DNA from 2 places in the Arthrobacter sp. NicSoilC5 genome. Region 1 is predicted to be linked to the other one. Evidence: riboswitches for the same ligand, from Rfam matches in the RefSeq annotation. Region 1 holds a riboswitch; the other holds the start of a gene.
The links. Region 1 has a riboswitch for cyclic di-AMP ahead of LDO22_RS18055 (M23 family metallopeptidase). Riboswitches for the same ligand answer to the same signal wherever they lie in the genome.
Positions count from the first base shown of each region.

Region 2: another riboswitch for cyclic di-AMP. It lies ahead of LDO22_RS13695 (glycoside hydrolase family 16 protein); the one in region 1 lies ahead of LDO22_RS18055 (M23 family metallopeptidase).

Region 1 covers NZ_AP024660.1:3,855,238-3,860,006, forward strand. The annotation lists gene LDO22_RS18040 (DUF3027 domain-containing protein) at 1-329, shown strand, start outside; gene serC (phosphoserine transaminase) at 444-1,574, opposite strand; gene LDO22_RS18050 (metal-dependent transcriptional regulator) at 1,870-2,571, shown strand; cyclic di-AMP (ydaO/yuaA leader) riboswitch at 2,678-2,920, shown strand; gene LDO22_RS18055 (M23 family metallopeptidase) at 2,931-3,752, shown strand; cyclic di-AMP (ydaO/yuaA leader) riboswitch at 3,865-4,060, shown strand; gene LDO22_RS18060 (C40 family peptidase) at 4,131-4,769, shown strand, end outside.
Region 2 covers NZ_AP024660.1:2,913,958-2,918,726, forward strand. The annotation lists gene LDO22_RS13670 (PhzF family phenazine biosynthesis protein) at 1-595, opposite strand, end outside; gene rplI (50S ribosomal protein L9) at 677-1,129, opposite strand; gene rpsR (30S ribosomal protein S18) at 1,147-1,386, opposite strand; gene LDO22_RS13685 (single-stranded DNA-binding protein) at 1,512-2,087, opposite strand; gene rpsF (30S ribosomal protein S6) at 2,160-2,465, opposite strand; cyclic di-AMP (ydaO/yuaA leader) riboswitch at 2,853-3,001, shown strand; gene LDO22_RS13695 (glycoside hydrolase family 16 protein) at 3,008-4,111, shown strand; gene LDO22_RS13700 (glycosyltransferase family 4 protein) at 4,233-4,769, shown strand, end outside.

The sequences.
Region 1 (4,769 bases):
TCACGCACCTGTTCGAGTCGAGGCTGCCCGGCTACGCAGGGTGGCAGTGGTACGCGGTGCTGACCCGCAACTCGCGCTCCAAGGTGGTTACGGTCAATGAGCTGGGCCTGCTGCCGTCCGAGGATTCGATCCTCGCCCCCGAGTGGGTGCCCTGGGCCGAACGCGTCCGCCCTGAGGACCAGCAGCAGGAGTCCGAAGCAGACGCCCCTGAAGCGAATGCCCCTGAAACGGACAGCCCTGAAGTTGACGCCCCTGCAGGGTATGGCCAGGAATCAGCGGAAGAGGCCCGGGATTCGACGGACGACGCCGGCACCCAGGCAGGAGCCTGACCGCACCTCCGCCGGGAAACCGGCCACCCCCTGGCCGGGGACAACGAAAAACGGCGCCGTCCGGGAAGAACCCGGGCGGCGCCGTCGTACGTTATGCGTACGTGCAGGCCGTGCCTACTTCCGCAGCTCGCCCACCACGTAGTCGATGCTGGACAGCAGGGCCGAGACATCGTCCGGCTCGATGGCCACGAAGGTGGCGATGCGCAGCTGGTTGCGGCCCAGCTTCCGGTAGGGCTCCGTGTCCACGATGCCGTTGGCGCGCAGGACCTTGGCAACAGCTGCCGCATCAACCGATTCGTCGAAGTCGATGGTGGCGATGACGTTGGAGCGTTCCTCCGGGTTGGCCACGAACGGGGTGGCGAAGTCGGAGGCCTCGGCCCAGCTGTAGATGCGCCCTGCGGAGTCAGCCGTGCGCGCGGCGGCAAAGTCCAGGCCGCCGTTGGAGTTCAGCCACTGGACCTGGGCGTCCAGGGTGACCAGCGTGGACAGCGAAGGCGTGTTGTACGTCTGGTTCAGGCGGGAGTTGTCGATGGCGGTCTGGAGGTCCAGGAAATCCGGGATCCACCGGCCGCTGGCCTTGATCCGCGCGGCACGGTCGATGGCGGCGGGGGAGAACAGGCCAAGCCAGAGGCCGCCGTCGGAGGCGAAGTTCTTTTGCGGGGCGAAGTAGTAGACGTCGCTCTGGGCAACGTCCACGTCCAGGCCGCCGGCCGCCGAGGTGGCGTCCACCAGCACCAGCGATCCCTCGTCGGCCCCGGAGACGCGCGTGACCGGCGCCGCCACACCGGTGGAGGTCTCATTCTGCGGCCAGGCATAGACGTCCACGCTGGCCTCGGCCTGCGCCGCCGGACGGGTGCCGGGCTCGGACTTGATAATCGAGGAGGACTCCAGGAAGGGCGCCTTGTTGGTGGCTGCGGCGAACTTTGACCCGAATTCACCGAAGGAGAGGTGCTGGGCCTTCTTCTCCACCAGGCCAAAGCTTGCGATGTCCCAGAACGCCGTGGAGCCGCCAACGCCGAGGACCACCTCATACCCCTCCGGGGCACGGAAGAACTGGCTCAGGCCGTCGCGGACGGATCCGACCAGGTTCTTGACCGGCGCCTGCCGGTGCGAGGTGCCGAGGATGGTCTTGGACGCTGCTGCCAGGGCATCAATCTGTTCCTGGCGGACCTTTGACGGGCCGGCGCCGAACCGCCCGTCCTTGGGCAGGAGGTCGGCGGGGATCGTGATGCTGGTGTCGCTCACAGGTGCTCCAATTCGGCGGGGACGAAAACTTTGGTCCGGACGGGCGGGTAAGGGGTGGCCGGCAGTGCGCGGTGGCTGCGCGGCAGGCCTGTTCCATTCTGCCTGAAGGGCAGTGGGTGCGGGAGCCGGAGGGGGCAAAGTCCAGACAATGAGACGGTCCCGTCCAGGGTGGCTGCGCAGGGGGCAGCTATTCGGACAAAGTCAAAATAGGCTAAGCTAGCCCCCGGACTACCTCGCGGGAACAGAGCGGTACGGTGGGACAACGCAAGGTACTGCGCTCGAGGAGCTGAGCTGGATGACGGATCTGATCGACACTACGGAGATGTACCTCAGGACCATCCTGGAGCTTGAGGAAGAAAACATCGTTGCCCTTCGGGCCCGTATCGCCGAGCGTCTGCGCCACTCCGGCCCCACGGTGTCCCAGACCATCGGCAGGATGGAACGCGACGGACTCGTCGTCGTCTCCGGCGACAGGCACCTGGAACTTACGGACACGGGCCGCAAGCGGGCCACCGAGGTCATGCGCAAGCACCGGCTGGCCGAACGCCTGCTGGCTGACGTCATCGGTTTGGACTGGGCCTACGTGCACGACGAAGCCTGCCGCTGGGAACACGTCATGAGCGAGCGCGTTGAGCGGCGCATCTACGAGATGCTGGACCACCCCACCGAATCGCCCTACGGCAACCCGATCCCCGGCCTCGCCGCCCTGGGCGGACAGCCGGCCACCGGCTTCGCCGACGCGGTCATCAGCCTGGTGGAGGCCATGAAGGGCTACGGCCCCGCCTCTGCCGTGACCATCAGCCGGCTGGCCGAACCCATCCAGGTGGAGCCCGAACTGCTGGCGCAGCTGGACGAAGGCGGGATCCGGCCCGGCGCCGCCGTTGCGCTGGAACGCGTGGGAGATTACATCTCCGTGCGGGTGTCCGGAATCGAAGGGGCACTGGAGCTGCCGCCCGAGGTTGCCGCGCATGTTTTTGTCGCCGTCACCCAGCCCTGAGCCGCGCCTCATACCCCAGCGAAGCGCTTCCACGCAAAGATAACGGAATTGTTACCTAGGGTCTTAAGGCCCTATAGTGGAACCAATCGTTGATACTTAAGCGTTACCCGATCCGGAGCCGAGCTCTGCCAGCGGATCGGGTGCATGAGTCGTTACTGGCAGAGGCGGGGGAACCACAATTGGCAGCGGGGGACTGCCTTGGGGTGAAGTCCGTCAGCAGCAAGCCTCTCCAGTGAAGGATTCTTCCGGGAATACCCCTGTGCAGAAGCTTGCCCATGACGGGCCGGGTCTTTGATCTCTCTGACCCGAATCCGACAGCTAACTCCGCAGGCTTTTCCAGAGAGGAACCCTTCTTGACCATGCAGACCTCCCGGGGCCGCCGCCGCGCGGCAGGCCCCCCTTCGGCACCGCGGGTTGTCGAAGATGTCGCAGCGGAGCGCCCCCGCGATCTGCATCGTGACGCGCGCCGCCGCCGGGGTCCGTTCCGGCAGGTGACGGAGTTTGCCGCCGCCAGCGGCATCGGCCAGAAAGCCGGAATCGCCCTGGCCGCCACCGGTCTGGTGCTGACGGTCACGGTGCCCGCCACCAGCCCCGTCATGGCCACCGATGCCGCCGGCAACGCGCCACTGGCAGCTTCCGCCGTCAGTCCGCAGCCCCAGATTTCCGCTGATATCGGCGCCCAGATCGACTTCAGCCGCTCGGCAGTGGTGACCCAGGCCGACCCCGACGGGAAGCTGAAGCAGCTCCTGAGCGCCCAGTCCGCCGGCTCCGTCACGCGGGCCGCCTCGGCCGGCACCCTGGCCGCACCGCTGGCATCCCTCACCACCGCGTCGCCCTTTGGCTACCGGGTGAGCCCCATCACCGGCGGCTCCGGAGACTTCCACCGCGGCCAGGACTTCGTGGCGCAGTGCGGAACGTCCGTCCTGGCGGCCGCAACCGGCACCGTGACCTTCGCAGGCTGGCACCAGTACGGCGGTGGGAACCGGGTGGTCATCGATCACGGCAATGGGCTGGAGACCACCTACAACCACCTGTCGTCGTTCAACGTCAAGGTCGGACAGACCGTCTCCCGCGGCGAGGTCGTGGCGCTCAGCGGCACCACGGGCGCCTCCACCGGCTGCCACCTGCACTTTGAGGTCCAGGTCAACGGCGAAGTGGTCGATCCCATGGGCTGGCTGTAACCGAATGAGTGTGCACTCTCAGATCGCAGTGACCTGCCGTGACCTGAATGTGACATTGAAACAAAACTGCTGTACCGTCTAACTCGCGTCAACTTTTCCGAAGTTGACGCTCTTGAGTGGATTGCCTAACTCTGCCACCGCTCAAGGTCCGTTCGCATTTCATCGTCTGGCAGGGGCGGGGGAACCAATTTTGGCCTTCATTTCCTGAAGGCCTTGGGGTTAAGTCATGAGCTTCCCAGGAAGCAGAGTGGCCGGGTGACTCCCATCCGAATCCGACAGCTCACCTCGCAGGCATTGGGAGAGGCTACCTTCGTGTCTTCACGCCATCATTCTGCGCGCCACCGTGCGCAAACGGTTCGCACCAACCCCCTGGACGCCGTGTCCAAGGCCGTCAGTGCAAATGCCGGGACCGTAGGCCGCCAGGCTGCCGTTGTGGCAGCCGCATCGGGCCTTATCCTGAGCATGGGCCTGCCCGCCACCGCAGCTGACACCACCGCCGGTGTCTCCGCATCCACCGAGTCCGGTTCGGCCCAAACGGCCCTCGCCGTCACCGCCGCCCCCACGGCCACGGTTTCCTTCGAGCGTCCCGCCGTCAAGACCACCGCAGCTCCAAAGGTGGAAGCGGTGCGTCCCCAGTCCACCGCACCGGCCGTGCGCGACGCCGCTGCCACCGCAGGCCAGGATGCTGCCCCTGCCGCCAAGGCTGCCGAGACTGTCTCCGCCGCAACCTCCGGTATTGCAGCAATCGCCTACACCGGCATTGGCCACTCCTACGTCTGGGGCGGCACCAGCCCCGTCACCGGCTGGGACTGCTCCGGGTTCGTCCAGTGGGTCTACGCCCAGGCCGGCATCAGCATCCCCCGCACCAACGCGTGGAACATCATGACCCCCACCTCCACCCCGCAGCCGGGCGATCTTGTGGTCCAGAACGGCGGCGCGCACGTGGGCATCTACGTCGGCAACGGCATGATGGTCAGCGCACTCAACCCTTCCCAGGGCACGCTGCTCCACTCGCCT
Region 2 (4,769 bases), 940 kb from region 1:
GAGCATGCGGCCCTATGACGCCGATCTTCAGGTCGCCCATGGCTGCGTGGTCCGGTTCCAGGGCCAGCACCTGCCCGGCGGACTGCAGCAGGACACCGATCCATTCCGGCCCGTTCACCAGCCAGCACGCGTCGACGATGTCGCCGGGGGCCACCCGCAGCGCCGCTGCCAGCTGCCGGCGGACGGGCTCCTCCACGGGGCCGGATCGCGTCAGGGGCGGCGCGGCGAAAGCCAGCCTCCCGCCGTCGCGCTTGATCCGGACAAGCCCCGCCGCGCATTCCTGCACCACGCAGCCGTCGGACTTCGGCACCCCTCCGCTTTCCAGCCAGGTATGGGCAGAGCCCAGAGTCGGGTGGCCCGCAAACGGGAACTCCTCGCTCCCGGTGAAAATCCTGACCCGGTAATCGGCGCGGGGATCCCGGGGAGGCAACAGGAAGGTGGTTTCCGAGAGGTTGGTCCAGTTGGCGAAATGCTGCATGGTCGCCGCGTCCAGGCCTTGGGCATCAAGCACGACGGCGAGCGGGTTGCCACGGTAGGCCAGTCCGGCGAAAACATCCACTTGGTGGAAGGGGCGGGGGCGGGGGTTCGGGTTCACCGGAGCAGGCTACCACCGCACAAACGAAAGACCCCCGCCGCCGGAGTCCGGCGACGGGGGTCGTGACGTGGAGTGGGGAAATTACTTTCCTGCCACCACGTCCAGTTCGATCACAGCGGCAACGTCAGCGTGGAGGCGGACGTTGGCCTGGTAGGAACCGACCGACTTGATGTGTGCGGGCAGTTCAACCTTGCGCTTGTCGATCTTGCCAAGGCCAGCGGCCTCAACAGCGTCGGCGACGTCGCCCTGCTTGACGGTGCCGAACAGACGGCCGGACTCGCCGGCCTTGACGACCAGCTTGACCGGCTTGGCGGACAGTGCAGCGGCCTGCTTCTGAGCATCTTCCAGGGAAGCGTGCTCGCGGGCGGCGCGGGCAGCCTTGATGGACTCAACCTGCTTCTCGCCACCCTTCGACCAGGTCAGGGCGAAGTTGCGGGGCAGCAGGTAGTTACGTGCGTAACCGTCCTTGACCTCGACAACATCGCCGGCAGCACCGAGACCGGTGACTTCGTGGGTCAGAATGAGCTTTGCCATGTTAGTTAATCCCTTCCTTAGCCGCGGCCAGCGCCGGAGTAAGGCAGCAGAGCAACTTCGCGGGCGTTCTTGATTGCCTGGGCGATCTTGCGCTGTTCCTGCACCGTGACGCCAGTGACGCGACGGGCGCGGATCTTTCCGCGGTCGGAGATGAACTTGCGCAGCAATGCTACGTCCTTGTAGTCGATGACAGTGATGTCAGCGGCCTTCAAGGGGTTGGACTTTGGTTTGGGCTTACGGAGTTCAGCCTTAGCCATCGTGGAGCTCCTATTCTAGGGAGCCCGTGGATATTGATCCACGGGATGGTGGTGGTCCGACGGCGGCAGTGCCTTGGGTGCGTGGCGCACCCGGGCAGTCCCGGCGCCGGGCCGTTATTTGGGTTTTAGAAGGGAGGTTCGGAATCGGGGCCGTTGCCCCAGCCGCCTGCGTTGGAGACACCGGGCGTAGCCCAGGGATCGTCCTGTGCAGCCTGCTGGTTGCCGCCGCCCCAACCTCCACCGGAGTTGCCGCCCTGATTTCCACCAGAGTTGCCTCCTCCGAAGCCACCGCCGCTGTTGCGGCCGCCGAAGCCGCCGCCACCCTGTCCGCCGGAGCGCTGGGTGCGGTTGACCTTGGCATTGGCGTAGCGCAGGCTGGGGCCGATTTCGTCGACCTCAAGCTCGATAACGGTGCGCTTTTCGCCTTCTTTTGTTTCGTAGGAACGGCTCTTCAGGCGGCCGGTCACGATGACGCGCATGCCCTTGGTCAGGGATTCGGCGACGTTCTCGGCTGCTTCACGCCATACGGCAGCGCGGAGGAACAGGGTTTCCCCGTCCTTCCACTCGTTGGACTGGCGATCAAAGGTGCGGGGGGTGGAAGCGATGGTGAAGTTCGCTACTGCCGAACCTGACGGTGTGAACCGCAATTCCGGGTCATTGGTGAGGTTACCGATGACCGTAATGGTGGTCTCGCCTGCCATCTACTGCCTCCTTGTTCGATCCTGGGTGAAGAGTGCGTTTCCTGCGGGGTAAAGAATGAAGACGGTGCTGAATTACTCAGCAACAACCTTCTGCTCTTCGGGGCGGGTGATCTTGGTGCGCATGATGGTCTCGTTAAGAGACAGCTGGCGGTCAAGTTCCTTGGCGGTCTCCGGCTTGGCGGTGAAGTTCACCACGGCGTAGATACCTTCGGACTTCTTCTTGATGTCGTAAGCCAGACGGCGACGGCCCCAGATGTCAACCTTTTCGATGGTTCCACCATCGTTGGTGATGACGTTCAGGAACTTCTGAAGCGACGGCTCAACGGTACGCTCTTCGACCTCGGGGTCGATGATTACCATCAATTCGTAAGGACGCATATGTGAACCCACCTCCTTTGGGCTAAGCGGTTACGGCATTTCCGTAACAGGAGGTTCATTTGCGATTCCGTGCAATGCCTTGCCGCCGGAACGGAGGCAGGACGCAGCACAGACTTCAATATCTTAGTGCATTTGGACCCGATAGGCGATTCGCGCTTGACCCAAGGCTAGCCCCGGTGGAGGTGGGCAGCAGCCGCAGGTTCAGCCATGTGGAAAACCCTGCCGTCACTGGCGCCCATACCAATGCACTTTGCCGACAGGGGAGCGCCACGCCAACGCAGTGAGGTCCGTTACCTAATTGTGATTCGCAGACCCTTTTCGTGTACGGTCGTCCGGGGGCCGCCCCCAGCCGGCTCCAGTCCCGGATGCCGCCCAACTCTGCCGCGTCCGTGATTATCACCAGATTCCAGGCAGAGGCGGGGGACCCAAGCGTCCCGGGCACGGCAACGCGCCTGCCCTTGGGGTGAAGCCGCAGCACGCGGCCGCATGCCCTCATTCGAACCCGACAGCTAACTCCGCAGGCGACGAGAGGTAGCATCCCCATGCCCGCACCCCGCAAAGGCAGCGCCAAACGAGCGCACCGTTATCAAAATGAGACAGATCCCGCCCGGACATCCCCGGCCTTCAAGTCCGGTGCTCCGGCCCGGGCGCGCCGCCGCTGGCCCCTTGCCGCCGGTCTTGCCGCAGCACTCCTCGGAGCAGGTTCCCTTGGCCTGGGCCTGACCCACGGTGACGGAACCGCTGACGTGGCGCGGGTGGCGAGTGCAGAGGATGCCGGCAGCGCCGCACCCACCCAAACTCCGGACATTCCGGTCCCCGCTCCAACGCCAGTCCCGGCAGTCGAGGCCGCTCCTGCCGCCGCTCCTTCGCCGGCAGAGGCACCGGCACCTGCCCCCGCAGCAGTACCGGCACCCGCTGCCCCTGCCCCTCCCTCCGAAGCACCCATCGCTGTGGCGCCGGCGGCGGCACAGCTGGCCAGCACCGGGACGCCTGCGCCCGCCGGGGTCCCGGGGAACTGGACCATGACCTTCGCCGACGAGTTCAACGGGGCCGGACTGGACACCGCGAAGTGGTCCGGCTGCTGGTTCTCCCCCGGTTGCGGAACCATGAACAAGGTCTCCACCAGCCCGGCGAACGTCTCCGTGGCCAACGGGAACCTGGCCCTGGGGCTCAGCTCATCCACCTCCGGCGGACTGGTATCCACCAACCCGAAGGGCGGGGCGGGGACCGGCTTCCAGTTCACCACCGGCTACGTCGAGGCCAGGATCAAGTTCCCGGGCAACGCCAACGGCCTCTACAACTGGCCTGCCTTCTGGACCACCGGACAGTCGTGGCCGGCCACCGGCGAGAATGACATCGCCGAGGTCCTGCAGGCCAAGATGACCGTGAACTACCACTCCGGTTCCGGCTCCCACAACCAGGGCGGCGTGGGCGGCAACTGGGCCAACGAGTACCACACCTTTGGCCTGCACCGGATGGCAAACTCCTCGGACGTGTACTTCGACGGCGTCAAGGTCAAGTCCTACCCCACCGACGACGGAAATGCCCCGCAGTACATCGTGCTGAATGTCGGCGCCTCCTCCACGAACCCGGCCTACGGCGCGCCGTCCCAGATGATGGTGGACTACGTGCGCGCCTGGCAGTAGCAGGCCACGCCCCCAGGTGAAAGGGCGACGGCGGGATCTCCCGCCGTCGCCCTTTTTCGGCTTCCCTCAAGGTTGCCTAAAGCAACCCTCCGGCGACGATGTGATCCAGTACACTCTTGCAATGAAGCTCCTGTACGTGACGGAAAGCGTGCCCAACCGGGATCCGGAACTGGGGGACGGAAGCTCGATGATCCCGTACGAAGTAATCCTGCACCTCCCCCCTGGCATTGCCGTCACGCTGCTGACTTTCTCGGGTCCTGTTCCGGTTCCGGCAGAGATCAGGAACCGCTGCGATACCATGTACGAACTGGCCCCGCGCGAGGAACTTTCGGCCTTTGCCCGCTCCATGGGCGGCCTCACCGGATTGGGAAAGCACCGGCGGTCCACCCCCTCCGCCCGCGCCGCCGCGGCCCGGTTGTCCGCAAGCCGGGACGCCACCCTGATCCATGGCCCCCATGCCCTCTTCCTGTCCCACTGCGTCACCGGTCCCCTGGTGCTGCAGACAGTGGACCCCTGGTCCATCCGGGCCGGCATGGACACCGCCATCGCCCGTACCTTCCGGCCCGCCTACCGGCTGCGCGAACAATTGGCCGCCCGCGCTGAACGGCAGCTGCCGCCCCGGGCCAGGCTCCTGACCGTCGGAGCCCAGGACGCAGCG